One region of the Methylophaga sp. F-2 genome, then DNA from elsewhere that is predicted to be linked to it. Evidence: predicted binding sites of a transcription regulator. Region 1 holds the regulator's gene; each other region holds the start of a gene.
What was found. The regulator PhoB, encoded in region 1, activates phosphate uptake and scavenging genes when phosphate is short. The targets are predictions, from matches to a motif close to GNNTGTCATAAAACTGTCANAT.
Positions count from the first base shown of each region.

Region 2: pstS (phosphate ABC transporter substrate-binding protein PstS) is a predicted target of PhoB. The motif match lies at 7,538-7,559, and genes of this name have one in related genera.
Region 3: AC13DA_RS06260 (UDP-2,3-diacylglucosamine diphosphatase) is a predicted target of PhoB. The motif match lies at 1,894-1,915, and genes of this name have one in related genera.

Region 1 is NZ_JBSXOF010000021.1:101,245-112,191, reverse strand. It holds gene dusB (tRNA dihydrouridine synthase DusB) at 1-844, opposite strand, end outside; gene prmA (50S ribosomal protein L11 methyltransferase) at 834-1,706, opposite strand; gene accC (acetyl-CoA carboxylase biotin carboxylase subunit) at 1,713-3,053, opposite strand; gene accB (acetyl-CoA carboxylase biotin carboxyl carrier protein) at 3,117-3,566, opposite strand; gene aroQ (type II 3-dehydroquinate dehydratase) at 3,589-4,026, opposite strand; gene dsbD (protein-disulfide reductase DsbD) at 4,163-5,980, opposite strand; gene AC13DA_RS15090 (inorganic phosphate transporter) at 6,121-7,767, shown strand; gene phoB (phosphate regulon transcriptional regulator PhoB) at 7,957-8,649, shown strand; gene phoR (phosphate regulon sensor histidine kinase PhoR) at 8,662-9,951, shown strand; gene AC13DA_RS15075 (PstS family phosphate ABC transporter substrate-binding protein) at 10,095-10,947, shown strand, end outside.
Region 2 is NZ_JBSXOF010000017.1:48,966-59,912, forward strand. It holds gene AC13DA_RS06500 (cytochrome c biogenesis protein ResB) at 1-835, opposite strand, end outside; gene AC13DA_RS06505 (c-type cytochrome) at 926-1,534, opposite strand; gene yihA (ribosome biogenesis GTP-binding protein YihA/YsxC) at 1,626-2,252, shown strand; gene soxC (sulfite dehydrogenase) at 2,265-3,521, shown strand; gene AC13DA_RS06520 (c-type cytochrome) at 3,487-4,038, shown strand; gene AC13DA_RS06525 (glycogen/starch/alpha-glucan phosphorylase) at 4,059-6,560, shown strand; tRNA gene AC13DA_RS06530 (tRNA-Arg) at 6,663-6,739, shown strand; gene AC13DA_RS06535 (hypothetical protein) at 6,907-7,308, shown strand; gene pstS (phosphate ABC transporter substrate-binding protein PstS) at 7,622-8,680, shown strand; gene pstC (phosphate ABC transporter permease subunit PstC) at 8,803-9,780, shown strand; gene pstA (phosphate ABC transporter permease PstA) at 9,777-10,682, shown strand; gene pstB (phosphate ABC transporter ATP-binding protein PstB) at 10,697-10,947, shown strand, end outside.
Region 3 is NZ_JBSXOF010000017.1:1,621-12,567, forward strand. It holds gene prlC (oligopeptidase A) at 1-1,839, opposite strand, end outside; gene AC13DA_RS06260 (UDP-2,3-diacylglucosamine diphosphatase) at 1,982-2,776, shown strand; gene AC13DA_RS06265 (glycosyltransferase family 4 protein) at 2,776-3,828, shown strand; gene AC13DA_RS06270 (MlaA family lipoprotein) at 3,965-4,690, shown strand; gene AC13DA_RS06275 (calcium/sodium antiporter) at 4,788-5,774, shown strand; gene AC13DA_RS06280 (KpsF/GutQ family sugar-phosphate isomerase) at 5,777-6,751, shown strand; gene kdsC (3-deoxy-manno-octulosonate-8-phosphatase KdsC) at 6,761-7,282, shown strand; gene lptC (LPS export ABC transporter periplasmic protein LptC) at 7,266-7,838, shown strand; gene lptA (lipopolysaccharide transport periplasmic protein LptA) at 7,822-8,688, shown strand; gene lptB (LPS export ABC transporter ATP-binding protein) at 8,688-9,413, shown strand; gene AC13DA_RS06305 (ABC transporter substrate-binding protein) at 9,477-10,947, shown strand, end outside.

The sequences.
Region 1 (10,947 bases):
CACCAGAAAAATCACCATAAAAATCGTACAGGTTTTCCAGGTGTTCAATCAAGATTTGACGAATTTCAGCAACAGAAGGAGATGATAACAGTTTGTCATGCTCAAGGTAATGGATAATTTGTCTAAAAATCCATGGGTTACCCTGGGCAGCACGCCCAATCATTAAGCCATCAACGCCAGTTTTATTGAGTACTTCAGCTGCTTTTAATGGCGAATCTATATCGCCATTAGCAATAATTGGCATGGATGAAATAGCCGCTTTTATTTCTGCAATGGTGTCATATTCGGCTTCGCCTTTATAGGCATCCGCTCGTGTTCTGCCGTGAATCGCTAAGGCTTGTATGCCAGATTGTTCGGCAATACGGGCGATTATTAAACCATTACGATTATCTCTATCCCAACCGGTACGTATTTTCAGGGTGACAGGCACATCGACAGCATTTACCACTGATTCAAGGATGCTGGCCACTAATGATTCATCCTGCAATAGAGCAGAACCCGCCATCACATTACAGACTTTTTTTGCAGGACAGCCCATATTGATATCAATAATGTGGGCACCTTGATCGACATTATGTTTTGCTGCTTCAGCCATCATTTTGGGATCGGCACCAGCAATCTGTACACTACGTGGTTCCGGCTCACCTGCATGGTTGGCACGTAATAAAGATTTTTTGCTGGCCCATAAGGCTTTGTTTGCGGTAATCATTTCTGATACCGCCATTCCCGCACCAAGTCGACGACAAAGCTGGCGGAATGGGCGATCCGTCACTCCTGCCATCGGCGCCAGAAATAAATTATTCGGCAAACGGTATGGCCCGATACTGAGGGTGTTACCTTGCATGACGTGTGCCGTTTAATCGAGTCCAATCTTCCTTGATGGTAGGCGCTTGCATATCAAACCATGCAGCATAGCTATCCGATACTTCCTGTGCTTGTACCTCTAATATGCCTGACAACACCAGCTCCGCACTGGGTTTGGCCAGATTGGCAAAACGTGGCGCAAGGGTTTGAAGTGGGCCGGCCAGAATATTCGCCAGTAATAGGTCACATGGTTCATCCGGACAGTCACCGGGCAAATAGGCTTCGATCTCGACGCCATTACGTGCAGCATTGGCACGTGTCGCTTCAAGTGCCTGCGGATCGGTATCGACACCAATAACACGTTCAGCCCCTAACAAGGCAGCAGCAATCGCCAAAATACCACTACCGCAGCCATAATCAATCACGTATTTACCTTTGAGATCTGCCTGGTCTAACCAGTTCAGACATAAGGCTGTGGTGGGGTGGGTACCGGTACCGAATGCCAGACCGGGATCGAGCATAATATTGACCGCATCAGGTGCTGGTGGTGTATGCCAGCTGGGACATATCCATAAACGCTCGCCAAACTGGATAGGATGAAAGTTATCCATCCATTCCCTTTCCCAGTCTTTATCTTCAACGGCTTCAACGCGATATGGCGGTATATCGTTTACCAGCGTTGATAACATCTTGCCGACATCATCAGGATTGGTTTCCGCATCAAATAAGGCAACAACACGTGTTGCCGTCCACAAAGGTGTGGTACCCAGATCGGGTTCGTAAATAGGCTGATCGGCATCATCTTCAAAGGTGACAGCCGCTGCACCGCACTCAGAAAACGCATCAGACAATGCATCTGCCTTGTCTGATGTGGTGTTACAAATAAATTGAATCCAGGCCATGGTTGATTACATGCCCAGTTTCTTTTCAAGGTAATGAATATTGGTGCCACCCGTTTGGAAGTGAGTGTCGTCCATGATGTCACGTTGCAGCTCAACGTTAGTTTTAATGCCTTCAATACCAATTTCTTTTAAGGCCGTTTGCATACGGGCAATCGCGATATCACGTGTTTTACCGTAAGCAATCAGTTTGCCGATCAGAGAATCATAGTTTGGTGGTACACGGTAGCCACTATAAATGTGAGAATCCATACGGATACCGGCACCGCCTGGTGCATGATAAGACGTAATTTGTCCTGGGCTTGGCATAAACGTGCGAGGGTCTTCAGCATTGATACGGCATTCAATGGCATGTCCACGCATGACAATATCTTCTTGTTTAATAGATAGTGGTTCACCAGCCGCGATCCGTATTTGTTGCACCAGCAGATCAACATCAGTTACACGTTCAGTAACCGGATGCTCTACCTGAATACGGGTATTCATCTCGATGAAATAGAATTCACCATCCTGATAGAGAAACTCAAAGGTACCAGCACCACGGTAACCAATGCGCACACAAGCTTCCGCACAGATTTTACCCATACGATCACGCATTTCTGGGGTGATGCCTGGAGCAGGAGCTTCCTCAACAACTTTTTGATGGCGACGCTGCATAGAGCAGTCGCGTTCACCTAAGTGAATAGCATTGCCATGCTGATCGGCGAGTACCTGGAATTCAATATGGCGAGGATTTTCCAGGAATTTCTCCATATAAACCATGCCATTACCAAATGCTGCTTTTGCTTCACTACGTGTTAAGGCAATAGCGTTAAGCAAGTGTGCTTCACTGTGAACTTCGCGCATACCACGACCACCACCACCACCGGCGGCTTTAATAATGATCGGATAGCCGATTTCACGTGCCAGACGTAAATTGGTTTCATCATCATTACCTAATGGGCCGTCAGAGCCTGGTACACAAGGTACACCGGCTTCTTTCATCGCTTTAATTGCCGATACCTTATCACCCATCAGACGGATGGTATCAGCACGTGGACCGATGAAAATAAAGCCACTTTCTTCTACACGTTCTGCAAAGTCAGCATTTTCAGATAAAAAGCCATAACCGGGGTGAATTGCTGTGGCATCTGTAATTTCAGCAGCACTGATAAGTGCAGGGATGTTGAGATAACTTTCACTAGAGGGGGCAGGGCCGATACAAACAGTCTCATCAGCTAGCAAAACGTGTTTTAAGTCACGGTCTACCGTTGAGTGAACAGCAACCGTTTTGATGCCCAGTTCCCAACAAGCCCGCAAGATACGCAAGGCAATCTCGCCTCGGTTAGCAATAACAATTTTATCGATCATAATTTGGTTTTAATCCACAATTCAGGGTGAGCAATGGCTATGCTGAGATAGCCAGCGTGACTGTTATTCGATAATGACTAGCGGCTCGTCAAATTCAACAGGATCACCGTTTTCAACCAGAATAGCTTTGACAGTACCACTACGGTCTGCTTCGATTTGGTTGAACATTTTCATGGCTTCGATGATGCAAATGACATCACCAGCAGATACGGATTGGCCAACTTCAACAAATGGCGCGGCTTCAGGCGATGATGAACGGTAGAAAGTCCCCACCATTGGTGAGCGGACAGCATTAGCTTCATTAACCGTTTTGGCTGTTTCTACTGCGGGTGCTGGTGCAGGGGCTGCCGCTGGAGCAGCATAATGAGCAGGTGCTGGAGCGCTGTAAGAAACAGCCGCAGAATGCTGATTACGACTGATACGTACTGACTCTTCACCTTCTGAAATTTCAATTTCAGATACGTCAGATTCTTGGATCAAATCAATCAGTTTTTTTATTTTACGAATGTCCATGCTAAAACCTTATATTTAGTCGTTATGGGTTGAGTTGTCTGATGGCAGATGCCAAAGCTAATTCGTAGCCTTGGGTGCCAAGTCCACAAATCACGCCTACTGCAATATCTGACAGGTAGGAGTGATGGCGGAATGTTTCGCGTGCGTGAATATTAGAAATATGTACTTCGATGAAAGGAATTTTGACCGCGGATAAAGCATCTCGTAATGCCACACTGGTGTGTGTGAAGGCAGCCGGATTAATAATGATGAAATCAGCCTTACCTCTGACAGCATGAATTTTTTCAATTAATTGATGCTCTGCATTGGTTTGAAAAAAATCGAGTTGGTGTGAGGCATCTGTTGCGATTGCATCCAGGCGTTGTTGAACATCGTCCAGCGTGTCAGCACCATAATGTTCAGGCTCGCGTGTCCCAAGCAGATTGAGATTGGGGCCGTTAAGCACAACAATATTCGCCATTGCGATCCTTCAATTACGGGTCAAAGATAATAGGCGGAATTGTGCACCAGCAAACTGATGATGTCCAGTTTATCGAAATAAAAAGCGGCTTTTTGTTGCTATTTTCGCCGAAAAGTCTGGTTTCTGGAGTTTTCTGTTATTGGCGCTGAATCTGCTTAATGTGATCCAAGAAGGTATCGGTTTTTACAAAGCCAACCAGCCGGTGTTGCTTTAGTTCTTTGCCTGTTTTATCGAAAAACAACATGGTCGGAGGGCCAAATACCCGCAGTGATTTCAGCATATCCTGATGGACTTGCGTATTTTCCGTCATATCCAGTTGCAGCAAGGTGTAATTTTTCATTGCGGCAATGACTTCAGGATCCTGAAACGTTGTGTTTTCCATCGTTTTACATTCGGTACACCAGTCGGCATAAAAATCCAGCATCACCGGTTGTGTTGTGCTGGCCAGTCGACGATTCAGTTCGTTCAGATCGCTTATACGTGAAAAAGTAAGGTGTTGTGACACCAGTGACTTGTCAGAGCTTAGTGCCATCGCCTTAAGCGGTTGCCAGACATTTTGGCTGCCACTCGCACCACCAATCATCAACATTGCGCCGTATATAAAGAGTATTAAACCGACACCTTTACTAAGTTTATTGAGATCCGTGGCATCAATATCAAGATGATTAAATGCGCCAAGGTAGACGGCGGTCACAATTAATAAGCCGCCCCAAAGAATCAACGTCAGCCAACCGGGGATGATGCGTTCCAACATCCAGATGGCCAGACCTAATAGCAGCACGCCAAACACCGATTTAATAAACATCATCCAGTTGCCGGCTTTAGGAAGCAGTTTGCCAGCCGATGTACCAATGATAAGCAGAGGCATACCCATCCCTATACTCAGCGCAAATAAAGCGAGTCCGCCTAATACGGGATCGGCATGTTGGCCGATAAAAATTAAGGTACCCGCCAGCGGTGGCGCCAGACAAGGGCCAACAATCAAGCCTGACAGTAAACCCATCATCGCTACTCCCATCAGTTTGCCACCTTGCTGCTTGTGACTGAGTTGATGTAGGCGGTGTTGAACGGTGTGGGGCAGTTGCAACTCGTATAAGCCGAACATGGATAAAGCGAGAATAACGAATAAGGCACTGAATGCACTGATTATCCATGGATTTTGAAACATCGCTTGTAAGTTTTCACCGAGTAATCCCGTGATCACTCCGGCAATGGTATATGTCACTGACATCGCCAAAACATAGACAAGCGACAAGGTGAAAGCACGGCGGGTTGTGATGTGTTCTCCTTCGCCGACAATAATGCTGGATAAAATAGGAATCATCGGGAAGATACAGGGGGTAAATGCCAGTAACAGGCCCAGTCCAATAAAACCAAGAATGATTTGGCCTAGGTTTTCCTGTTCCAGTTTCTGAGCGATACGGTCTTGTTCGGTGAGTTGATTAGCAATGGGTTTGGCGTCATCCGCTTTTTGTTGCGGGGCCTGGCTGAGGGCTGGTAAAGCCAGATAAACTTGTTGCTCAGAGGGCGGATAACAAATACCAAATTTTTCTGAACATCCCTGAAAGCGTGCTTTGAGAGTAAATGTGCTTGGACCTTCAGGGCGCTCAATGGGAATGATCAGTGATAAATCATGATGATAAACCTGCACTAAACCAAAGGTTTCATCTTGCTTGTTTTCGCCAGCGGGTAGCGATATCTGGCCTAATTTAACGTTGTCATTACCAACCACTTCAAACTGAATTTTATTCTGGTACAGGTAGTTACCATCGAGTACTTTCCAATGTGCCAGAATGCTGTTGGCATCATTGACTTCTGCGCTGAATTGAAAAGCGTCTTCGACAAGTGGTGGGACCTCTTCATCACTGCCCAGACCTAAACCATCAAACAGGCTGCTGCGCGCATGTGCATTAAAAACGGTTAGCAGTAATATAAAAAATAAAAATTTTTTCATCAGTCTCAAATGCTTGTCAGAAGGTTGTATAACAAGACAATCATAGCAGGCAATAGTTACATCGGTCTTGTCTGGGGTATGCCTCATGTCACATTGCTGTAATAATTGCGCCGTTTTGGGTAGTTATTAACGGAATCATCGTGGAAATAAAAGACATCCATAAAATTGAAAAACAAGCCTATAAGAAGAGTCATGCTGAACTAACCAGAATCGGCATGGCCCTTTTTTTTATGGTGGCCGTGCTCGGCTACAGCTTTGTTACCAGTGGCGGCGTTCCCAATAATCTCTTTCTGGCAATAGCCACTGTCTTTGGCGCTTATATGGCAATGAATATCGGTGCCAATGATGTTGCCAACAATGTCGGGCCTGCGGTGGGCTCCAAGGCTTTGACAATGACTGGTGCCATTGTCATCGCGATGATTTTTGAGGCCAGCGGCGCCATTATTGCTGGTGGCGATGTGGTTTCCACGATTAAAAATGGCATCATCGATATCAATGCCTTTGGTCAGGAGAGTGATACTTTCATCTGGGCAATGATGGCCGCGTTACTAGCGGCTGCACTCTGGTTAAATATGGCGACATTTGCTCGCGCACCTGTTTCAACCACGCATTCTATTGTCGGTGGTGTGATGGGAGCAGGTATTGCCGCAGCAGGGTTTAAGATTGTGAACTGGGGAACGATGGGCGCCATAGTGGGCTCATGGGTAATTTCTCCAGTGATTGGTGGTGTGGTGGCCGCCGCTTTCTTGTTTGCCATCAAAAAAACCATTATCTTTCAGGAAAACAAAATAGCCGCCTCGCTGAAATGGGTACCTGTGTATGTATCGATCATGGCATGGGCTTTTGTAACTTATCTGGTCTTAAAAGGCCTGAAACACATCTGGCCGAAGTTCTTAACCTTGGTCAATGACTGGTTGTTCACCGTCGACATCGTCGATAAACCAAGCATGTTGCAAGCATCAACTATTGGTTTGATCGTCGCTTTTATTTCCTTCTTTTTAGTCAAAGCCTCATTGCGCCGTCGTTTGCCCAAGCTGAAAAACGATCGTGAAAGCATCAATATTCTGTTTACCATCCCATTAATTTTTGCTGCGGCTTTATTGAGTTTTGCTCATGGGGCGAATGATGTGGCTAATGCAATCGGGCCGCTGGCAGCGATCCATGATGCTGTGATGACTGGCGGTATTAATGCCAAAGCGGGCATACCCTTCTGGGTAATGGCTGTCGGTGCCTTTGGTATTGCGCTTGGGCTGGGCCTCTATGGTCCCCGTTTGATTCGCACCGTGGGTGGTGAAATTACTGAACTGGATCAAATGCGTGCATTTTCGATTGCGATGGCAGCCGCTATCACGGTCATTATCGCCAGCCAGTTAGGTTTGCCGGTCAGCTCAACGCATATTGCCATTGGCGGTGTTTTTGGTGTTGGTTTCTTGCGAGAATGGATGGATAAGTCGAGTAGCCTCAAGCAGGAAATTGAGCGAGATAAACAAGAAATTCAGGAAGAAAAACGTTTATTAAGCGCATTACGCAGTGAGCTGAATATGTTGCTCGATAAAAAACAAAAGTCAGCGGCTGATTACCAGCGCATCACTCAGTTATATAGCTCAATTGACCGTGAAAAAGACACGCTCAAAAAAGCCAAAAAAGTATTGAAGAAAGAAAAGAAAAGTCTTTACGTCAAACGCGATATTGTTAAAAAAATTGTTACAGCCTGGTTAATCACTGTCCCTGCTGCCGCAGTATTAGCCGCGTCATTGTTTTACATGATTAAGGGAATTATGAGTTAAAACAACGGCATGTGTTTTGACATAAAACTGTCATAAAGCCACATTTTCCAGCGAAAATTGTGGCTTTATATTTTTCAGATAGTCTATAAAGTAGCCTGCAATGGTAATAAAAACACGGTTGTTACGAAATTGTCATAATTCAGAGGTAAGATACTTGGACTATGATTGAAGAAATACTGGGATGAATTTATGGCTACAAGCGTATTAGTGGTTGAAGATGATGTCGCCATCAGGGATATGTTGACGTTCACCCTGAAACAGGCCGGTCTGACTTGCGAGTCGGTTGGTGATGCAGAATCTGGTTTGGACTTATTAAAAAATAACCAACCCGATATGATTTTACTCGACTGGATGTTACCTGGCATTGATGGCATTGAGTTTATTCGTCGTCTGCGTGCTAACGAGTTTCTGGCCAATATTCCCGTCATCATGCTTACTGCCAAAGGTGAAAGCGAAGACATGGTCAAAGGTCTTGCTGTTGGGGCTGATGATTACGTCAATAAACCTTTTTCACCACCTGAGCTTATCGCTCGTATTAAAGCGGTATTACGTCGCTGCCAGCCGCCAGAAAATGAAGATGCTCAGAAACTCCAGTTTGGCAATTTAGTGCTGGATACAAAAAGTCATCGTGTCACTGTTGATGATGTGCGTGTTGAATTAGGGCCTACCGAGTTTCGCTTATTACACTTTTTCATGAAAAATCCTGAACGCGCATATGGTCGCTCACAGTTACTGGATTATGTCTGGGGCGATACCGTGTACATTGAAGAACGTACCGTGGATGTCCATATACGTCGTTTGCGCAAAGCACTTGAGCCAACAGGCCATGATCAATTTATCCAGACCGTTCGAGGTGTTGGATACCGTTTTTCAGTCGATTAAGCGAACTGAAATATGCAATGGGATAATTGGCGGCTACTGACACTAGTCAGTCTGGCAGGTTTTGTCGGACTGTTATTTGGTCAAATGATGGCATTTATGTTTGTTGCCACTTTGGCCTATGCTTTGTGGCTTCAGCATAACTGGTACAAACTCTGGTATTGGTTACAAAAACCCAAAAAACGTCGCTCTCCCAGTGCGGAAGGGGTCATTGATGATGTCTGTCGTCAGATTGAGCAGATGCGTCAACAAAATAGTAATCGGAAAAGAAAACTAACCGGATACCTTAAACGCTTTCAATCAGCAACAGCCGCCTTACCGGATGGCATCGTTGTCTTGGGTGAGTTTGGTGAAGTGGATTGGGCAAATCAGGCCGCTCGGGAGTTATTAGGCGTACGCTGGCCCCGGGATAACAATGTCAGGATCAATAATCTCATTCGTGAACCTGCTTTTCAGCACTTATTGGAAAATCATATCCACCTCGGCGGCACGACGACGGTCAAATCACCGCTGAATGAAGATGTGCAGCTGGAAGTCAAGCTGGTGAACTACATGGGCTCGGGCCGCTTATTGATTGCCCGTGATATTACCCAGACCATCAAACTTCAGCGTATGCGTCGTGACTTTGTTGCTAATGTTTCGCATGAACTAAAAACACCTCTAACCGTTTTACGAGGTTATCTGGAAGCGTTTACCGAAGAGACCGATCCGGAACAGTGGAAAATGGCTCTGCCAGCAATGCGTCAGCAAAGTGAACGTATGCATTTGATGATTAAGGATTTATTGGTCTTATCTCAGTTGGAGACTGGAGAAAAATCATTACGTCGCATTCCAACGGATGTGGACAAGTTGCTGCATTCCATCATTGAGGATGCCAAGGCATTGGAGCACTACCATGAGCATCAGTTCAGTCTCCATCTGGAAACAGATAAATGGTTGATTTGTGATTTGGGTGAAGTACGAAGTGCAATATCTAATCTGGTCTTTAATGCGGTGAAATATACTCCTGCGGGTTGCAAGGTCACACTCAGCTGGCGCGAAACAGATGATGGCGTCTGCATTGAAGTAACGGATGAAGGGGAAGGTATAGCGGCTCATCACTTAGATCGGCTGACGGAACGTTTCTACCGTGTTGATAAAGGTCGTAGTAGTGATGCTGGCGGCACAGGGCTGGGCTTAGCGATCGTTAAACACGTGCTGCAAAGACATGGCGCAAGACTGATTATCACTAGCGAGTTAGGCAAAGGTAGCAGTTTTAAATGTTGCTTTCCTGAGACAGCAGCAGTGGAGAAAATCCCGGTATAAATGCCCGTTAAACAAAGAAAAAATGCCTCTGTCATCTCTTTGTCATATATTTTTCATATGCTTGTCACACGCTAAACTCATACTACCTAGCGCTTACGTTAATAACGTTGCTTTTTTCTTTTAATTTTTGGGAGTTGAACACTATGTTCAAGAAAAACCTTGCTCTGCTAGGTGCTGCAATGACGATGGCTTTCTCGCCGCTGACATTCGCTGGTGATATTGATCCTGCTTTACCTGACTACGAAAAAGTGAGCGGTATTTCAGGCAGCTTATCGAGTGTTGGTTCAGACACATTAGCTAACTTGATGACAATGTGGGCTGAAGAGTTCAAACGTGAATACCCAAATGTGAGTATTCAAATTCAGGCTGCAGGTTCTTCAACTGCGCCACCTGCATTGACTGAAGGTACTTCTAACTTTGGTCCAATGAGCCGCAAAATGAAAGATAAAGAAGACGCGGCATTTGAAGCGAAATATGGTTACAAAGCCACACCCATTCGTGTCGCTATCGATGCTTTGGCTGTCTATGTGCACAAAGACAACCCAATTGATGGTCTGACTATTCCTCAAGTGGATGCGATTTTCTCTGCAACCCGCACCTGTGGTTACCCAGAAGACATTACTAACTGGAAACAGCTAGGTCAGGATTTAGGTAACATCCAACTTTATGGTCGTAACTCTGTTTCCGGTACTTATGGTTACTTTAAAGATCACGCTTTATGTAAAGGTGACTACAAAAACAGCGTAAATGAGCAACCTGGTTCAGCATCAGTGGTTCAAGGTGTGACAAAATCGCTTAACGGTATTGGTTACTCAGGTATCGGTTATAAAACGTCTGGTGTTAAAGCACTTGCTTTAGCTAAAGAAGAGGGCGGTAAAATGATTCCTGCAACATTAGATAATGCAGCGAATGGTTCTTACCCGCTTTCACGTTACTTGTACGTTTACATCAACAAAGCGCCTAACAAACCATTAGCGCCAATTGACCGTGAATTCA
Region 2 (10,947 bases), on a different contig from region 1:
ACTTCGGCTGTCCGGTTGGGTAATGTTCTATACGAAACTCTTTTACTTCGATGGTGAAAGGTAAGTTTTGCACTAAATACCCATCACGCATGGCCAGATAAGCGACACTCGCTGCTCTGCCTTCCGGAATACTGACACTGCCTCTGAAGGCTTGTGGACCGACAGGAAGACGACTTTCTTTTGGAATTTGTGGCAAGGGTAAATTACGCGTTTCAACATGAATGCGCCCCTGCCATTCGGCAAGTTTTAATGGTAAGTTGCTATCAAACAGACCGCCTACACAGATAACAATAATCGCCACATGCGTCAGAATGTATCCAAGACGATTCATGCCTCCACGCATTGCAGAGACTAAAAAACTGCCATTCTTATCCGTTATTCGAGTTCTGTAGCCATTGGATGAGAGTGTCGATTGGAGAGATTCAACCGTTTGTGACTGTGCTTGTGGAACTTCCCATTCACTACGATGGTGCATTGACCGTAACGATTTCAGTTGCACATTTGTTCTCAGATTAAACATATCCTTGAACATAGAAGGTGCATGACGAAACACACATACGGACGTCGATATCACCAGTAAAGCCAGGATGGCTAAAAACCAAATCGCACTGTAAACATCATATAAGCCCAGCTTCTCAAACACCTCAAACCAATATGGGCCAAACTTAATAAGATAATCAGGATAAGGTTGGTTTTGCTGCAGAACAGTACCGATGACAGAGGCAACAGCTAAGGTGATCAACAAGGTGATCGCTAATTCCATCGTGCCTAAAAAGTGAAAAACCCGCCAAGCGAAACTGCGATGAGAAACTGATGAATCCTGATTTTGTGACATGGGGTGAGCCTTGAAACGAGTTCCGTTACTCGATTTTTTAATATTCTCTGCATAGCTAACAGACTTAGCTATGCAGAGAAAATGTGACGATTATTTCAAACCAAAGACATAAGCAGAAACCGCTTTAATTTCAGCTTCACTCATTTTGCTAGCCACATCACGCATCATGCCGTTAGGGTCATTGGCTCTTTCCCCTTTAGCAAAAGCATGAAGTTGAGCTTCCACATAGGTGCTGTATTGTGATGATAATTTAGGCCACTTTGCTGCTGGCACACCATTACCATTTGGACCATGACATGCCATACACGCAGGAACGCCAGTTTCTTTATTACCCGCACGGAAGATTTTTTCACCAGCTTCGACTAAATCTTCAGAAACGGCACCAGGCGCCATTTTTTTACTGGCAAAATAGGCCGCTAAATCGGCCATATCTTGCTCTGATAAATTCGCCACCATCGGTGCCATCAATGCGTTTTGACGCTCACCGCTTTTAAAATTAGCTAATTGTTTTTCGAGGTATCCGGCATTTTGTCCGGCTAATTTAGGAAAGGCATCTGACAAACTATTTCCATCTGTACCATGGCAAGCCGCACAAACAGCCGCTTTTTGCTTACCAGCGTTAATATCACCAGCCGCCATTGCCTGAGCACTCATCGTAACTGCCACGCCAAGCATGACCATCTTCAATAATTTTTTCATTATTTTATTACCTGAAAACTAAGCTAAATCATCATCGAGAACTTTGGGTATGCTACTCTTATTAGGATAATTTTTCACCCAAAATGGTTCCATGTCACAACTATATAGAAAAGCTTATTATAACGGCAGTGCCACCGAGCTGTCCCAGCTACCGGAAGATAGTGGGTATGAGGTTGCGTTTGCCGGCAGGTCAAATGCCGGAAAATCCAGTGCAATCAATTGCATAACAGGCATCAGCGCGCTAGCAAGGACAAGTAAAACGCCAGGTCGCACACAAATGATCAACTTCTTCAGCTTTGATGATCAGCGAGCTTTAGTCGATCTTCCCGGCTATGGCTATGCCAAAGTCCCTGAAAAAATGAAGTTAAAATGGCAGCATACTTTGGCTCAATATCTAGAAACACGTCAGTGTTTGCGGGGAATGATGCTAATGATGGATATTCGTCATCCATTGAAGCCATTTGATATACAAATGCTCACCTGGGCTAATCAGGCGGATTTACCGGTTCATATACTGCTGACTAAGTCTGACAAACTCAAAAAAGGTGCCGGTAAACAAAGCTTATTATCTGTAAGAAATGAATTGCAAAAACTGTCATTAAAAGCTTCTGTGCAGCTTTTTTCCTCGCTCAACAAATCTGGTAAAGAGGAAGCTATTCAAAAGCTAGATGACTGGTTTGAAGTCACTGATGATGCGATCCCCCCTACTGTTGACTAGATCTTATTCGCCATGAGCAAACAACGACTTAAAAGCCGACGTCAGTTTCTTCAAGGCACGGCTTTAAGTAGTGTTTTTCTTGGCTTTAGTTTACCCGTTAAAGCGCAGTCATCATTAACTGAACTCCAGCAGATACTGCCTGAGTCGATGCTAAAACCAGGCGCTAACTTTAGTAATTATGGGCAGCCTTCTGTTTACGAAAAAGATATCATTCGCTGGATATCGGCCAACCCCAATGTGCCTGGCAACGGTGTCTCCTGGACACCTTTAGAAGAGTTACAAGGCACCATTACTCCTAACGGCCTGCATTATGAACGTCATCATAATGGTGTGCCTGATATCAATCCATCGACACATGAAATCATGATAGACGGTTTAGTCGATACCCCTTTAACCTTTTCGATTGATGCCTTAAAACGTTATCCACAAACCACAAAAATCTGCTTTATAGAATGTGGCGGTAATAGTAATGCTGGCTGGCGTAGTTCGCCCATCCAATCTGCTGCAGGTTATGTGCACGGACTTGTTTCTAATGCTGAATGGACCGGTGTGCCACTCAAACTTTTATTAAATGAATGTGGTGTCCAACCGAGAGCGAAATGGGCGATAGCAGAAGCCGCCGATGGTGCCGCACTCAATGTCAGCGTTCCTATTGAAAAACTAATGAACGATGCAATATTGGCGCTGTATCAGAATGGCGAACGACTTCGACCAGAAAATGGTTATCCTGTCCGGTTGCTGCTGCCTGGTTGGGAAGGCATCGTCAATGTGAAATGGCTAAGGCAATTAACATTAGTTGAAGAGCCTGCGATGACCCGTGATGAAACGGCTCAGTACACTGACTTATTACCTAGCGGTAAAGCTAGGCAATTCAGTTTTCCCATGCAAGCCAAGTCTCTTATTACCAGCCCTTCAGTTGGTATGACACTGCCGGATAATCCTGGTATTTACCAAGTTACTGGGCTTGCCTGGTCGGGTAATGGCAAAATCAGCAAAGTCGATGTCTCAGCTGATGGTGGTAAAACCTGGGTGGAAGCTGAGCTCCAGGCCCCAATTCTGGATAAAGCCTTCACCCGCTTTAGTCTGCCATGGCAGTGGCAAGGTCAATACGCCGTATTACAAAGCAGGGCAACGGATGAAACAGGTTATCAGCAACCGACTCGTGAAGCGCTTATCACCGAACGTGGAGACAACAGTTTTTTCCACTACAACGCTATTGTCAGTTGGGAAGTTAATGAAGACGGTCAGATTAGCCATATCTATCTTTAATAGATATCTCATCCTTGTTTTACTATTTCCTGCGACACTTGTCGCCGAGCCACTCTTTCAGCCTTTGGGCAAAGAGGCTGAACAAGCATCGCAGCAATCAGCATGGAACCTCACTATTACACCGGATGGAAAAAACTTACCCGCAGGGCATGGTAATGCACAGCAAGGGGAGCAACTTTTTAAACAACACTGTGCAAGCTGTCATGGGTTTGGTGCTATAGGCGCCAGCGCAATGCCTCTGGTCGGAGATGTCGGTTCATTAACCGAGGAGTATCCAGAGAAAACGGTAAACAGTTATTGGCCTTATGCAACAACACTTTACGACTATATTCGTCGTGCGATGCCACCATCAGCCCCTTTTTCTCTAACAAGTAATGAAATCTACGCACTTTGCGCTTATATTTTAAATCAGGATGATATACTCAAGAACGATGTGGAACTCAATGAAGTCACACTACCTCAGGTAAAGATGCCTAATCGGGATGGTTTTTCTCCCGTCTATCCAAACAAACGCTGAAATAATTTAAGGATCTGTCTATGAGCCCACGTTACGCATGTACTGCTAACCCCGCCCCAGAATTATTCACCACCGAAAAGCTAGGGATGAATAGCGATGCTCTTATCAAAGATTTCAAACGTTATTACGGTACACACTTAGCTCAGGATAAAGGTTGTGCTTCGGGTCATTACCTCTACTCATCACTAGCACTGACATTAAGAGACCGGCTGTTCAACCGCATGAAGCATACCAAGCACACCTATGCAGAAAAGCAGTGTAAACATGCTTATTACCTGTCAATGGAATTTCTGATGGGCAGAGCCATGGGTAATGCGGTTCTAAACCTGGGTTTAGAAAAAGAAACCACCAAAGCTCTCAACGAACTGAACTTAAACTTTGAAGACTTAATCGAAATGGAGCATGACGCCGGTCTTGGTAATGGCGGCCTTGGTCGATTAGCGGCGTGTTTTATAGATAGTTGTGCCACCTTACAACTCCCCGTTACAGGCTATGGTCTGCGTTATGAATATGGCATGTTCCAGCAACGTATCGAAAACGGTTTTCAGGTGGAAAAACCTGATCACTGGTTACAAGATGGTAATCCATGGGAACTGGAACGTCCGGAATTTACCCAACGCGTAAAATTTGGCGGTCACACTGAATATCACCCTACCGACAGTGGTGATATGAAAGTCCACTGGGTCAACACAAATGATGTACTGGCTATCCCTTTTGATCTGCCCATTCCCGGTTATCAAAATGGCACAGTTAATGTGCTGCGTTTATGGAAAGCCGGTGCCACCGATGAGTTTAACCTGGAAGACTTCAACTCAGGCTCTTATACCGAAGCGGTTGCTGCCAAAAATGAAGCTGAAAATATCAGCATGGTGCTTTACCCCAATGATGCCAGTGAGAATGGTAAAGAACTTCGTCTGCGCCAACAGTACTTCTTGGCCTCAGCCAGTCTGCAGGACATCCTCGATTACTGGGTCACAACACATGGTGAATCCTTCGATAATTTTGCTGAGAAAAATTGTTTCCAATTAAATGACACCCACCCGACTGTGGCTGTTGCCGAACTGATGCGTCTATTAATGGATGAACATGGATTAGGCTGGGAGAAAGCATGGGAAATTACTTCCAGCACCATGGCCTACACCAACCATACCCTGTTACCAGAAGCATTAGAGCGATGGCCGGTGAATATGTTTGGTCGTCTGTTACCACGCATTCTGGAAATTATTTACGAAATTAATGCACGCTTTCTTCGTGAAGTCGCCACTCGTTGGCCTGGAGACAAAGCGCGCCTTGCACGCATGTCTATCATTGAAGAGGGCGGTGAAAAACAAGTTCGCATGGCGCATCTGGCCATCGTCGGTAGCTTCTCCATCAATGGCGTCGCGGCCTTACACTCAGAGTTACTGAAAAAAGGCTTATTCCACGACTTTTACGAACTCTGGCCACATAAATTCAATAACAAAACCAATGGTGTGACACAACGCCGCTGGCTCGCCTGGTGTAATCCAGACTTAAGTGAACTCATCACAGACACCATTGGTGATAACTGGATTACCCAGCTGACTGAACTGAAAAAACTGGAAGCCTATGCCCATGACAAGGCTTTCCAAAAGAAATGGCATGCCGCTAAACTTGCCAATAAACAACGTTTGGCAAAATTAGTAAATGATAGCTGTGGCGTGGAGTTCAATCCTGAAGCTATGTTTGATATTCAGGTAAAACGCATTCATGAATACAAACGTCAGCTACTTAATATTCTGCATGTTATTCACCTTTATGACCGTATCAAACGCGGCGATACCAAAAATATGACGCCGCGCTGTGTACTGTTTGGTGGCAAAGCAGCACCGGGTTATGTCATGGCAAAACGCATCATCAAACTGATTAATAATGTTGCCAGCACAGTGAATAATGATCCGGATGTGGGCGATCTGTTAAAAGTCGTCTTTTTGCCAAACTATCAAGTTTCAGCCATGGAAGTGATTTGCCCAGCGGCTGATTTATCAGAACAGATCTCTACCGCCGGTAAAGAAGCCTCTGGTACAGGCAATATGAAATTTATGATGAACGGCGCGATGACTATTGGAACACTGGATGGGGCCAATATTGAAATCCGTGATGAAGCCGGCGCTGAAAACTTCTTTCTGTTCGGTCTGACTGAAGACGAAGTCACTGAGCTCAAGCCCACCTACAATCCACGGTTTATTATTGATAATGATGCCGATCTGAAACGCGTCGTCAACTTGTTAGAATCAGGCCACTTCAACCAATGTGAAGAAGGTGCTTTTGATGACATTATTGCTGCTTTCACCAGCCCCAATGACCCATGGATGACGGTTGCAGACTTCCATAGCTATGTGGAAGCCCAGCAACGTGCAGCGGAAGTCTATCAAGACAAAGAACGCTGGATAGCAATGAGTATTATGAACAGTGCTAACAGTGGTATGTTCTCTACCGACAGAACCATGGAAGAGTACAACAACGATATCTGGAAATTAGAAAAAATTAATCCACGCTTTTAATTTTGAGCGGCCAAGAGGGTGTTAACGACTCTCTTGGCCAAACACCTCTTGAGCCGTAGCAGATTGTCAGCAAAGTCCGTATAATCTTCGGCTCAACTTCACGCGCCTGTAGCTCAGTTGGATAGAGTACCAGTTTCCGAAGCTGGGGGTCACAGGTTCGATTCCTGTCAGGCGCGCCACTTTTAAACAAAAAACATTCAAGCACCCTATTCCTCATTATCTGTGGACGTGACAAACGTTCTCATATCAAATGCTGGGAAACTTGCCCGAAAATCTGGGGTAATTATCAGCTGCTCAATATCATCTAAACATTTTTAATACGCTCTCCAACAATAAGGAGAGAGAAATGAATGTTTTGTTATTGGGTGCTGTCGCCATGATTGCAGCCTTGATTTTATCTGCATGGTTAATGACATTTGCTCGCTGGTTCCCTATAAAAGGGATTGATGGCGACTTTTTAGTGGATTATAAAACCATGATAAGAGCGCATGTTGACTATGCGCTTATGGCATTGTTTAGTTTGGGTTTCTACGGTGCAGCTTCAGGCGCCAATATTGAGCTATCAAAGATCGCGTGCCTTTGCATTGCTGTTGGTGGATTTACCAATCCGACGATTTTTGTCATCGCTGCCTTTGATACCGACTTCTGGAATAAAGCTATTTGGAAAATTTTCTCCGCGCTCAGCTTTATTATTACAACAATTGGTTTTGTATGGATTGCCTACAGCTTTCTGATGTTCGCTATTTAGCAACAGATTGTTACGTATAAATCGTTCTAATATTGTAATAGAGCGCCTATATATGGCGCTCTTTTTAATCTAACCTCATATTTTTATATTCATTTTATGAAAAGGTATGCATTCCAGAAAATGAAATATATAAAATGTAGGCTACTAAAATAGCATCTACTTTATTAATTTTATTAAGAATTCAGCGTTAACCCTCTATCTCAATATAAAAATTTCTGGCTAAGTTTGCTTTTGTCATAAATCTTTAACTTAAGGTCGTTACTCTTATCGAGTTAAAGATTTTTATTGCTTAATTAACTAGTCAGGAGTTTCTATGAAACTATTTGCAAAAAATGCAAAGTCAGTCTTTCTTATTACTGCACTTGTTGGTGCTATGTCATCAACTGTCGCCCATGCCGAACTGAAATTAAATGGTTCTGGTGCCAGCTTCCCTGCTCCACTTTATAACAAATGGTTCAAGGACTACAGCAAACAAACTGATGGTGTGCGTATTGACTATCAATCAAAAGGTAGTGGTGCAGGTATCCAAGACTTTATCAATGAAACTGTTGATTTTGCTGCTAGTGACGCAGCGATGAAAGACAGCGAAATCGAACAAGTGAAAAAAGGCGCTATTTTATTGCCAATGACTGCCGGTGAAGTTGTTCTGTCATACAACTTAGACGGCATCAAAGAATTGAAACTGCCTCGTGACGTTTATCCTGAAATCTTCATGGGTAAAATTACAAAATGGAATGATCCAAAAATTCAAGCAGCTAACCCTGGCGTGAAACTGCCTGATGAAAAAATCACTGTCGTCGTTCGTTCTGATTCAAGTGGTACTAGCTTTGTATTTACTAACCACTTATCAGCGATCAACAGTGAATTCAAAGAAGCAGTCGGTGGTTCTAAATCTCCGAACTGGCCAAGTGCAGGCACCATTGTTAAAGCGCCTAAAAATGACGGTGTAACAGCCACAATCAAACAAACTCCAGGTGCAATTGGTTATATCGAATATGGTTTTGCCAAACTAACCAAAATGCCAACCGCTGTTCTTGAAAACCAAAAAGGTAAATTTGTGAGTGCAGGTAGCGAAAGTGGTGCTGCAGCATTAGCGACTACACCTTTCCCATCAACAACTCTGCCAGGTAGCGATGTGCCAGACTTACGCGGATGGGCAACGGATCCAGCAGGTGATGATGCCTACCCAATCGCTACTTTCACTTGGTTACTTGTCTACAAAAATCAAGACGATGATAAAGCAAAAGCCATGCGTGACTTGATTGAATACATGGTAACGAAAGGTCAAGAATCATCTGAATCTATGGGCTATATCCCATTACCAGAAAACGTTGTTGAGAAAGTTCGCAACGCTGCAAAAATGATTCAGTAATCAGGCCGTTGAAGACTCAGATTAAAATGCTGCAAGGACGTTTGACCTTGCAGCATTTTCTCTGTTTTAGAGACAGCATAAAACATGTTTCAAATACGAATGAATAATTGATAGGAACGCACATGGTTTACGATCCATTTAAAGAGGCAAGCAGTGATAAAACACTGTCTGCACCACCATCTACCACTGATTATTTAAAAGACTCTGTATTCCGTTCTTTTGCTTATTTTTGCGCCTTATCCATTATTCTTTTGGTCGCCTATATCATTTTTGAATTAGGCTCACAGGCATTACCTGCCATTAAAACACACGGCCTTGGTTTTATTACCGGCACCACCTGGGATACTAATGAAGGTGTGTTTGGTGTATTGCCAGAAATCTGGGGCACATTATATAGCTCGTTTTTGGCACTACTCCTTGGTGGCTTTTTAGGTGTGGCAATTGCTATTTTCTTAACCCAGAGCTTTGTTCACGCTAAATTCGAAATGATTTTTAGAACGATCATCGAATTATTAGCTGCTATTCCTTCTGTTGTTTACGGTTTGTGGGGTATCTATGTGCTTATCCCATTAATCAGACCCGGCGCGCAGTGGTTACATGAGACATTGGGCTGGTTTCCATTATTTGGTACAGACCTTAGCGGACCAGGTCTCGCACCCGCCGCCCTGGTTTTAGCCATTATGATTCTACCCACCGTGGCAGCTATATCTGCCGATGCTTTCCGTCGCATTCCTTATAAAGTGAAAGAAGCGGCTTATGGCATGGGTGCAACAAAATGGGAAGTGATCTTAAAAGTCATGTTACCTACCGCCTCGTCCGGCATATTGGCTGGTCTGGTACTGGGGTTTGGACGTGCTTTAGGGGAAACGATGGCGCTCGCAATGTTGATTGGTAACGTTAACAACATCAACTTATCGCTGTTTGCCCCGGCAAATACCCTAGCCTCACTTCTTGCATCAACCTTCCCTGAAGCGGGTCAAATTGAAATCCAGGCATTGATGTATGCGGCATTAGTTCTATTACTCATCACATTCATCGTAAATGTCGCGGGCCTTGCCGTGCAGCAATACACCATGCGTAAATTTGAGGGTAAAAAATGAGTCAATTACAAATGGAAGAGCCAGTATTACCTCCCAGAATTGAATTACCAGCGCTGGAAAAAAATCTTTTTGAGGTGAGAGCCTTAAAAAATTACTTCCTGACTTCTATGGTCTGGGTATTGGCGGTACTCGCCAGCATCCCCTTATTTTCAGTGATTTATATGCTGATTGTTCAGGGTGGCGCAAGACTGGATATGGAAGCGATTACCGCCTTACCACCAGCCGGGTTTGAAATGGGCGGTGGTTTTGGTAACGCGATTGTCGGTACTTTAACCATGGTCGGCATTGCCTCAGCCATCAGCATTCCGATTGGTATCATGGCTGCGCTTTATTTATCCATACTGAACCCTTCAAGCAAAATCGCAACATTGTCACGCTTTTTAGCGAAAGTATTGACTGGTTTTCCTTCAATTTTAGCGGGTGTGTTTGTCTACGCTGTAATTGTTATTACCACGGGTACATACTCGGCTTGGGCAGGTGGTGTGGCATTAGCTGTTTTGATGTTACCAACAGTCACATTGGCCGCTGAAGAAGCCATGAAGCAAGTGCCACAAAAAATGAAAGATGCGGCATTTGGCATGGGCTGTACACGTACTCAAGTGATTTTGAAAGTCGTGCTACCGACGGCTTTACCAGGCATTCTGACTGGTGTGATATTGGCTGTAGCAGGTGCTGCAGGTGAATCGGCGCCTTTGCTGTTCACTGCCTTATTTAGTAACTACTACATGGCTGAACTAGCTGAACCTACAGCCTCTTTATCCATACTGATTTACAACTTTTCCGGCATGCCATTTGAAAATCAGCTTGAATTAGCTTGGGCAGCCTCACTGGTACTTGTCTTACTTGTGCTGTTTTTCAATATTCTGGCCCGCGTTGTCGGCAGATCGAAATTTAAAGAATAACGGAAGGAAAATCTATGAACATGCAAACCGATACCGGTGAATTCATTGCTAAAAAGTACGAGCCAAAAGGCCCGGTTGTTTTAGACTGCCATGTAAAAAACATTTACTACGGTGATTTCAGAGCGGTCAGAGACACCACGATTCCTATTGAGAAAAATAAAGTCACTGGCTTTATTGGTCCCTCAGGTTGCGGTAAGAGTACAGTTCTACGCAGCATGAACCGGATGAATGACCTCATCGACTCATTCCGTTTTGAAGGCCACAT
Region 3 (10,947 bases), on a different contig from region 1:
ATAGCTGTAATAACCAGCGGCATAACCACCAGCAAAGATATGACCAAAGCTATGAGCAAAGCGATTAAATTTTGGTGGCTGTACCACGGCAACCTGATCGCGTACTTCGGCCAGAATTTTATCCACTTGATTTCCACCTTCTGGATCAAATTCCAGATGCAAACGGAAATCAAAAATAGAGAATTCGAGCTGACGCACCATCATCATCGCTGACTGGAAATTACGCGCCGCAATCATTTTTTCATACAGTTCTTCAGGCAGTTTTTCACCGGTTTCATAATGACCAGAAATGAGATCTAAGGCTTCTCTTTCCCAACACCAGTTTTCCATAAACTGACTAGGTAACTCGACCGCATCCCAAGCCACACCATTAATTCCTGACACACCCGCATAATCAATTTTTGTCAGCATATGATGCAGACCATGACCAAATTCATGGAATAAGGTCGTAACTTCATCATGGGTAAATAAGGCTGGTTTATCACCGACAGGCTCAGAGAAATTACAGGTCAGGAAAGCCACTGGCGTTTGCAGCCCCTTGGCCGTTTTCCGACGCACCAGACATTCATCCATCCAAGCGCCACCACGTTTGTGCTGGCGAGCATATAAATCCAGATAAAACTGACCACGTAAGTTGCCGTTTGATTCGCGAATTTCAAAGAAGCGGACATCTTTATGCCAGGTATCAATATCGGTACGTTCACTGATAACCAAACCATATAGGCGGTTGACGACAGCAAATAACCCACTGACGACTTTATCTTCGGGAAAGTATGGCTTTAACTCTTCTTGAGAAATGCTGTAGCGCTGCTGGCGTAATTTCTCAGCAAAGTAAGTGACATCCCAGGCTTGTAATTCATCCATGCCTGCTGTTTCTTTTGCGAAGACTTTCAGTTCTTCAAATTCTTTAACCGCAATCGGTTTACTACGCTCGGCCAGATCAGTCAGAAAGTCCATGACTTGTTCCGGACTTTGTGCCATTTTTGTTGCCAGTGATCGCTCAGCATGGTTAGCAAAGCCAAGTAAGTTAGCTAAACGATGACGAAGTTTGAGAATATCCGCCATGACCTGCGTATTGTCCCACTGTCCGGCATTCGCTCCCTGGTCAGAGGCTTTGGTCGCAAATGCGGTGTACATTTCTTCGCGGAATTCACGATTATCCGCATAAGACATGACCGGCATATAAGACGGGAAATCCAGTGTAAACACCCAGCCATCAACATTATCACGTTTGGCGAATTGCTCTGCCATGGCAATGGTGGATTCGGGTAATCCAGATAACAATTCTTTATCCGTAACATGCTTTTTCCAACCGTGTGTCGCATCCATCAGATTTTCTTCAAACTTAGCACTCAATTCGGTCAGTTTTTGCGTGATATTTTTATATTCATCGCGATCGGCCTGATTTAGCTCAACCCCGGATAAACGGAAATCCCTGACCGCATTATCAATGACTTTTTTCTGAGCCGTATCGAGTGACTGATAAGCCTCACTCTCAGCCAATTGTTTATATGCGCGATACAGGTCTTCATTCTGACCCAGCTCGGTACCGAACTCACTCAGCATAGGCAAACACGCATTGTAGGCTTTTCTTAACTCATCAGAATTCACCACTGAATTCATGTGACTCACCGGCGACCAGACACGATCAATTGATACATCGATATCTTCCATCGGCTCGACAAGGGTTTCCCATGTCGGATGACTGACTTGAGTGAGTAGTTTATCTACTGCTTGCCGAGCCTGACTGATGGCTTGCGTCACCGCAGGCTCAACATGCTCAGGTTTAATCTCAGAGAAAGGCGGTAATACATAATTTTCTAATAATGGATTGCTCATTGGGCGTCTCAATTTTGGCTGTTGTTTAATGATACGACAATTAATTCAATAAGTTATCGTCATCATTCTGCAACATAACATTCATCATGCTGCAATATTTATTCGATAGTGTGCCCTCAAAATACTAAGGAAACGACACATTATGCAAACACAAGTGAGTCATAAAGAGAAGTTAAAAGTTCGCAGCGTCTGGATTTCTGATATCCATCTGGGATTTCGTGGTTGCAGCGCAGACTTTTTACTGGATTTTTTGCATAAGGTCGAATGCGATTATTTATACCTGGTAGGAGATATTGTTGACGTCTGGGAAATGAAAAAACGTATGTTTTGGCCTCAGGCACATAACAACGTTGTTCGTACCTTATTAGGTAAAGCAAAACATAACACCAAAGTCATCTACGTACCTGGCAATCATGATGAGTTATTGCTTGACTTCAATGGCGCGGTATTCGGTAATATCGAAATTCAAAATGAAATGATTCACACCACGGCGGATGGTAAAAAACTGCTCATTCTGCATGGTGATCAATTCGACAGTGTGGTCAAAATTTCTCCCTTACTGGCAAAATTAGGCGGACGACTCTATGACTATCTGCTGAGAGCGAACCGGCTTGTTAATTATGTTCGCCGTAAAATGGGTTTCTCTTATTGGTCACTGGCAGCATTCTTAAAACATAAAGTGAAAAATGCGGTGCAGTACATCAGTAATTTTGAAGAAGCGGTGGCCCATGAAGCAGCCAAACAAGGAGTTGATGGTGTTGTTTGTGGTCATATTCATCGCGCAGAAATCACCCGTATTAATAATGTCGATTACTTCAACTGTGGTGACTGGGTAGAAAGCTGTACAGCTTTAGTTGAGCACCCTAATGGCAAAATGGAAATTTTGTACTGGGCCGACATCATCGAACAACCGCAAGCCATCGCTCAGGCAGCCTAATGAAAATCGTCATCATCACCGATGCCTGGGAACCCCAGGTAAATGGGGTGGTACGCACCCTGAAGCAGACCCGTAAACATTTAATCGAGCTGGGTCACGATGTTCATCTAATTACCCCTGAACAGTTTAAGACTGTCCCCTGCCCGACTTATCCGAGCATTCCATTATCGTTATTTCCAGGCAGAAAGGTTAGTAAATTACTCGATTCCTATCAGGCTAATGCCGTCCATATTGCTACTGAAGGTCCTCTAGGGATGGCAGCAAGAAGATGGTGTATTAAAAACGATGTGCAATTTACCACCTCTTATCATACGCAGTTCCCTGAATATGTCCGTTTGCGCCTTCCCATTCCATTGAGATGGAGTTATGCCTGGTTTCGACGTTTTCATGGCAAAGCCGTGCATACACTGGTTCCAACAGCCTCTCAAAAGCAACGTCTGATTTCTCATGGTTTCAAGAATGTTGAAGTATGGGGACGAGGTGTGGACACAGATATATTCTCACCTGATAATCCAAAACAGCTTGGTTTAACCGGTCCTGTGTTTATGAATATGGGACGCGTAGCTATTGAGAAAAATATTGAAGCCTTTCTGCAGTTAGACATTGACGGTAATAAGGTGGTGGTGGGTGATGGCCCGGATCTCGAACACCTGCAGCAAAAATATCCTGACGTTACCTTTACTGGAGCTAAATTTGGCAGAGAGCTCGCCTCTTATGTCGCTGCAGCAGATGTCTTTGTTTTCCCAAGTAAGACAGATACTTTCGGTCTGGTATTACTGGAAGCGATGGCCTGCGGAGTTCCCATCGCAGCCTACCCTGTCACAGGACCGGCTGACATCGTACAACAGGGGGTGACCGGATTTCTTGATGACGATCTCACAACAGCTGCGAAAAAAGCCTTAACACTGTCTGCTGACGATTGTATTGAGTATGCAAAAAATCATAGCTGGATGGCCTGTACAAGAGTATTTTCAGACTTCATGTTCAATAATCAGCAGAGCAGTAAACTGGAAGATACCGATATCACAAATCACTCATTTTGGTGTCTTTAAAATCCGTCCTGTTGTTTTTTTGCAACTCAGTTCACATTACCATGTCATAAACGCAACAGATGACTTGCATTGCTATAAGTCCGCGTGCGATTATTTCTCGGGTCGATAAGAATAAAATTTAAAGGATCATAATTCGATGTCTACCCTGAGCTCAGTTTTCAAACTCGGTTTTTTGGCAACAGTATTGCTGCTCACTGGCTGTGCCACAAGCAACAATCCCAAAGACCCTCTTGAGGGATATAACCGTGCAATGTACAAGTTTAACGACACAGTGGATAAAGCCATCCTGAAACCTGTAGCTAAGGGATACGACACGGTAATGCCTGCCCCACTTAGCCAAGGCGTGAGCAACTTTTTTAGTAACCTCAACGACATCACTGTGATTATCAACGATTTATTACAGTTCAAATTTAAACAAGCGGCGAACGATACTGGCCGTTTTGTATTGAATACAACGGTTGGTGTCGCCGGTATTTTTGATGTGGCTAGCCTCAGTGGTAACTACAAAAATAATGAAGATTTTGGTCAAACGTTAGGAGCTTGGGGAGTAGAACCAGGTGCTTATATCGTGCTGCCATTTTTCGGACCAAGAACGGTACGTGACTCATTTGGCCTGGTAGGTGATTACTACACTGATCCTGTGACCTATGTTGAGGGTCCTGGTGCTCGTAATGCATTCCGTGGTGTTCGCATAGTTGATAACCGTGCCAATTTATTAAAAGCTGAAAAAGTACTTGATGAAGCAGCAGCTTCAGATGAATACAGCTATGTAAGAGATGCCTATCTTCAGCATCGAGAATATCTTGTCCATGACGGTCATCCTCCAACTAGTGATGATGATTTTGATTTGTTTGACGAATGATCTAACGACAAGTCGCAAGCGAGTCCTTATAATGATTAGCCGGGTATATCCCGGCTTTTTCATATCTAAAATTAACATTTAATCCACATGGAAGCTCATGACAACTATTCTGTTTATATCAGCCATTATCGCTGGATTCGTGATTTTGATTTGGGGAGCAGATCGATTTGTTGATGGAGCCGCAAACATCGCCACCAATTTTGGTGTATCACCGCTAATCGTTGGTCTTACCATTGTTGGTTTTGGCACATCCGCCCCAGAAATGTTGGTTTCAGCACTGGCTGCTATCGACGGTGCTCCGGCTTTGGGTATTGGTAATGCCATTGGCTCTAACATTACCAATATTGGTCTGGTACTGGCTATCACCTTACTTATTGCCCCTTTGACCGTGCATTCTGACACTTTAAAACGTGAATTTCCCGTCTTATTGTTCGTGATGGCATTGTCATTAGTATTATTACTCGATGGTGAATTGAATAGGATGGACGGCATTATCCTATTCAGCGGATTTATTATTACCTTGGCCGGAATGGCTTGGTTAGCTATCAAAGGGAGTAATAAGCAGGATCCGTTGGAAGCAGAGCTTGAAGCAGAATACGGCACCACTAAAATGACCGGGAAACAGGCGACATTTTATTTTGTGATTGGCCTTATCGCGTTGTTAATCGGATCTAAATCCCTGGTATGGGGTGCAACAGGCATTGCTCACCTGCTTGGCGTCAGTGACTTAATCATTGGTCTGACAGTGGTCGCTATTGGTACCAGCTTACCTGAGCTGGCCGCATCTGTTGTGTCGGCATTGAAAAATGAACATGACATCGCCGTCGGTAACATTCTGGGTTCTAATATATTTAATATTCTCGCGGTATTGGCCATGCCTGGATTGATTGCGCCTTCCCACATTGATCCTATGTTACTTTACAGAGATATTCCTTTCATGATTGGATTATCCGTCGGCCTCTACTGCTTCGCCCGTTTCAGCCAGAATGGGCGAATTGGCCGTGTTGCCGGTGTACTGATGTTAGTCGTTTATGTCACATACAATGGCTTGCTTGTTTATCAAAACACACCAGGATTAAGTTAAACGTGATCGATAAAGAAAAACTCAGCACACTTGCCAAAGCTGTGATTGATACGGAAATTGAGGCTATTCAGGCATTACATGAACGTATCAATGAAGACTTCATGCGTGCCTGTGAGTTTATGCTCAACTGCCAGGGACGCGTAGTCGTCATTGGTATGGGCAAATCGGGTCATATTGGCAGCAAATTAGCTGCGACGCTTGCTAGCACCGGCACTCCCGCGTTTTTTGTTCATCCCGGCGAAGCCAGCCATGGTGATTTGGGGATGATTACCGATAAAGACGTCGTCCTTGCTCTATCCAACTCTGGTGAAACCAGTGAAATTCTGACCATCCTGCCATTGATTAAACGGCTGGGCATTCCATTTATCGCCATGACAGGCAGACCTGAATCGACTTTAGCGACCTGTGCGACAGCGCATATAGATGTGAGTGTTGCGCGAGAAGCCTGCCCACTAGGTCTTGCCCCAACCTCAAGCACCACAGCAGCTTTGGTGATGGGAGATGCCCTGGCAGTAGCTTTACTCGAAACCCGTGGTTTTACTGCTGAAGATTTTGCCCGCTCACACCCGGGCGGCTTGTTAGGCCGTCGTTTATTACTTCGCGTTTCTGACATTATGCATACTGGAGATGCTATCCCCGAAATCAATGAACATGCTCTCATCAGTGAAGCATTGATTGAAATGACCAACAAAGGTCTGGGCATGACGGCAGTGGTCGATGAAAAACAACACATTCTGGGCGTATTCACTGATGGCGACTTACGCCGGGTGTTATCTCAGGAAATAAACATTCATACAGAAAAATTGTCAGACTATATGACGCGGCAGTGTAAAACGGGGACGGCTGAGATGCTGGCCGCCGAAGCATTAGAATTAATGCAGCGGTTTAAAATTAATGCCTTACTGATAGTGGATAAACAGCAGCAATTATGTGGTGCCATTAACATGCACGATCTGCTTCGGGCAGGCGTCGTTTAAGAGAAACTCATGCAAGATATTTTAGAAAAAGCAAAAAAGGTAAAACTCGTCGTATTCGATGTGGACGGTGTGTTAACCAATGGTCAAATCATCATTGGTGATAATGGTGAAGAATACAAAGCCTTCCATTCACGCGACGGACATGGGATGAAACTGTTGCAATATACTGGTGTTGAAATTGCCATTATTACTGGCCGCACCTCCCGTACAGTTGAACATCGAATGCAAAGTTTAGGTATAAAATACGTTTATCAGGGCCAACGAGTAAAACTGCCGGTTTTCCAGCAACTGATAAAAGAACTTAAATTATCGCCGGAACAATGTGCCTATGTTGGCGATGATTGGGTAGACTTATCTATCATGAGTCGTGTTGGACTCGCCATAGCGGTTCAAGATGCTGACCCGATTGTAAAAAAACATGCTCACTTTATTACCACCTCAAAAGGGGGGCACGGTGCTGCTCGTGAAGTGTGTGAGTTGATAATGGAAGGACAGGGAAACCTGCAAGACCAAATTGAACGCCATTTTTAATCTACCTCGTTATCTACGCATCTTATTGCCTCTGGTAGCCATCCTGAGCATCTGGCTCTTATTGTCCGGCGAAAACGAACCTGTTGAAGCTGAAAAGAACGATATTCATCGCAGCAGTGATTACGCAATGACTGATTTTACAATGACGATCATGGATATCAATGGCACGCCGGCCAGGGTTATCAAAGGTAAAGAAATGGCTCATTACCCAGCCGATGACAGTACTGAAATCGTTGATCCCATTGCAGAATTCTTAAAACCGGGTAAAGACTCGTGGGTCATCACCTCAGATCATGGTCACACCCAGGGTGATAACAAAACTATCCTGTTAACAGGAAATGTTATTATCACTAATGAGAATGATCCGGCATTTAAAATGCTGACCGATAAGTTAACTTTAGACACACAATACAATACTGCATATACCGACCATGCTGTCACCATCAAAACCCCAAATGGCGATACTGACTCAGTAGGTTTACATGCAGATATGAATGATGAAACCATTAACCTGCATTCCAGGGTCAAAGGACAATATGATGCACCTGCTAACTAAGTTATTAACGGTATGTTTGATGTTACCAGCAATCAGTTGGGCGTTGCCGAGTGACCGTGAAAAGCCGATTAATATCGAAGCCGACCATGCTCAGATGGATGATCAGGAAGGTGTAACCCAATACAAAGGGGATGCTATCCTCACGCAGGGTACATTAAAAATCACTGGTGATATCATCACGTTTTACTACAATGAAAATAAACAGCTGACCAAGGCTGTCGCAGTAGGGAAACTGGCCACCTATCAACAAGTTCACAAGCCAGGCGAATCACCTGTCAAAGCGAAAGCGATTCGTATGGAATATTATGCAGATAAGCAAAAAATTTATCTGATTGGTGAAGGTCACGTCTGGCAAAATGGTGATGAATTCATCGGTAATCGTATAGAGTATGACATCGCTAAAAATGTTGTCAGTGCTAACTCTGCACCTGTGAATGTGGGTGGCGAAACGCATGATTCAGGTCGTATCCACATGATCATCCAACCCATGACGCAGCAGAAAAAAGCTAAGCCAACCACGCCTAAGCCTAAACCGGTTGACACGCCTGAAGTAGACGCGCCTGCTGAAAAAGCACCCGTTCAAGCTGAAGAAGCCACACCGACAACACCCAAACCTGCTGCTGAAGCACCATTGTCAGTTAAGGAATACCCTGAAGTTATTACCACCAGCCGTTTGAATGTCCGCACAGGTCCAGGAACAGGTTATCAACGTCTGGGCACTCTCGACCAAAATCTTCGTGTGATCGTTTTAAGCCGCCAACAAGGCTGGGCGCAAGTCAGAGGTACGCTCAATGGAGAGACCGTGATTGGTTGGGTGAATGATTATTATCTAGAAGCGATTGACAACTAATGAGTATCCTTTCAGCCCATCAGCTTGCTAAGCAATATGGCGATAGGCAAGTCGTTAAAGATATATCACTGGACGTTAATAGTGGTGAAATTGTAGGTTTGTTGGGCCCTAATGGCGCCGGTAAAACAACCAGCTTTTATATGATTGTTGGCTTAGTGCCCGTTGATCACGGTTATATTTATCTCGATCAACAAGAACTTACCCATTATGCCATCCATGATCGAGCTAAACTGGGCATTGGTTATTTGCCTCAGGAAGCCTCGGTTTTTCGTAAGCTCAGTGTGGAAGATAACCTTTATGGCATCATTGAGACCCGCACTGAACTGAATGATCTCTCCAAACAACAACTACTCGAACAGTTACTAAAAGACTTCCATATTGAACATATCCGTCACTCAAAAGGCATGGCTTTATCAGGGGGTGAACGAAGACGTGTAGAGATTGCCCGTGCACTCGCGATGGATCCTCAATTCATTTTATTAGACGAACCTTTTGCTGGCGTGGACCCGATTTCAGTTCTGGATATTCAAGGCATCATTCAAGAATTGGCAGCACGAGGGATTGGTATATTAATCACTGATCATAACGTCCGTGAAACGCTCAAAGTTTGTCAACGAGCTTATATCTTTAACGAAGGTGAAGTAATTGCCCGTGGAACGCCTGAAGACATTCTTAAAGATAAAAATGTGTTAAGTGTCTATCTGGGCCGTGATTTCAGGATGTGACATTACTAGCGGAAGAGTAATCTGTTCAGTTACCATAGAAACAGATCTACTTTGGCTATGTCTATGAATTTAAAATGGCTTTTCATTATTTTTGTATTTTTTTACAGTGGTGCAGCATACACTGAAGAAAATACAAAAAATAACGATCTTAAGCATGTCACGATAAAACTTCACTGGGAACATCAGTTTCAGTTCGCAGGAATCTATGCTGCCAAAGAGAAAGGCTTTTACCGTCAGGCAGGGTTGGATGTAGAGATACTTAGCGGTTATAACCATCCCTACGATGAAGTGGAAAATGGAAATGTCGACTTTGGCATATCCGGCACCGGAATAGTGATGGAATATATGAAAGGCCGTCCCTTTGTCGCATTGGGAGCCACCTTTCAGAGTAGTCCATATGTATGGTTAGTTAAAGCTGACTCTGGTATTTATTCTGCAGCAGATTTTATCGGCAGAACCATCAACCGGCAATCTGAAGCTGATGATTTAACAGCTATTTTTCTGCAGCAGCATGTTGATACGTCTAAGATAAATTTTGTCCCCCCCAGTAAAAACTACCTCAATGATCTGATCAGTGGTCGCATCGATGGTGTCACAGCCTATATTTCCAATGAACCCTTTTACATGCAAGAACAGAATGAACCCTATAGGGTTATTTCACCAAGGGATTATGGCATTAATTTCTACAGTGACATCCTCTTTACAACTGAACAATATATTGATGACAACCCAGATCTGGTAGATGCGTTTCGAAACGCGACCTATCAAGGGTGGACATACACCGCCGAACACACTGATGAAATCATCGATTTGGTTCTGGAGAAATATAATCCTCAACATAAAACACCTGCTCATGTTCACTATGAAGCAGAACAATTATTAAAGCTTAGTCTTTATCCAACGGTCGAGTTTGGTCATATCACGGTCAGTCGCTGGAAACAAATTGCTGACGTTTACGAGAGCTTGGGAATTAACAAGAAACAACGAGATCTGGATGAGTTTATCTACACAGAACCTGACAATGAAGTTCTGATGTTTAAATGGCTGGTGATGATCCTTGGCAGTCTTAGTCTTGTCATCATTATTTTCTATTTGTTCAAACGCCACCATAACCGGATATTAACAGAAGAGATCCAAACCAAAACTGAATCAATAAAACAAGAGTTGGAGAACCGTTCTGCTTTAGAAGCGACCGCGAAACAGGAAAGTCTCAAACTGCAGACATTACTCGACAATACTATTGATAGTGTCATTACTATCGATGGTAATGGCATTATTGTCAGCTTCAATAAAGCATCGGTACAGCTCTATGGTTACGAAGCCGATGAAATTATCGGCCAGAACATAACGGCATTAATGCCTGCCAGTTATCGAGATATGCATAAATTAGGAATGTCACGGTTTTTATCCACAGATGAAAGCCGGATTATTGGCAAACCGATAGAATTAGAAGCCCTTCATAAAAGTGGCACTATTTTTCCGATTGAATTAACCATCAGCCATTTCAAATGGGATGAAAAACATTTTTTTACCG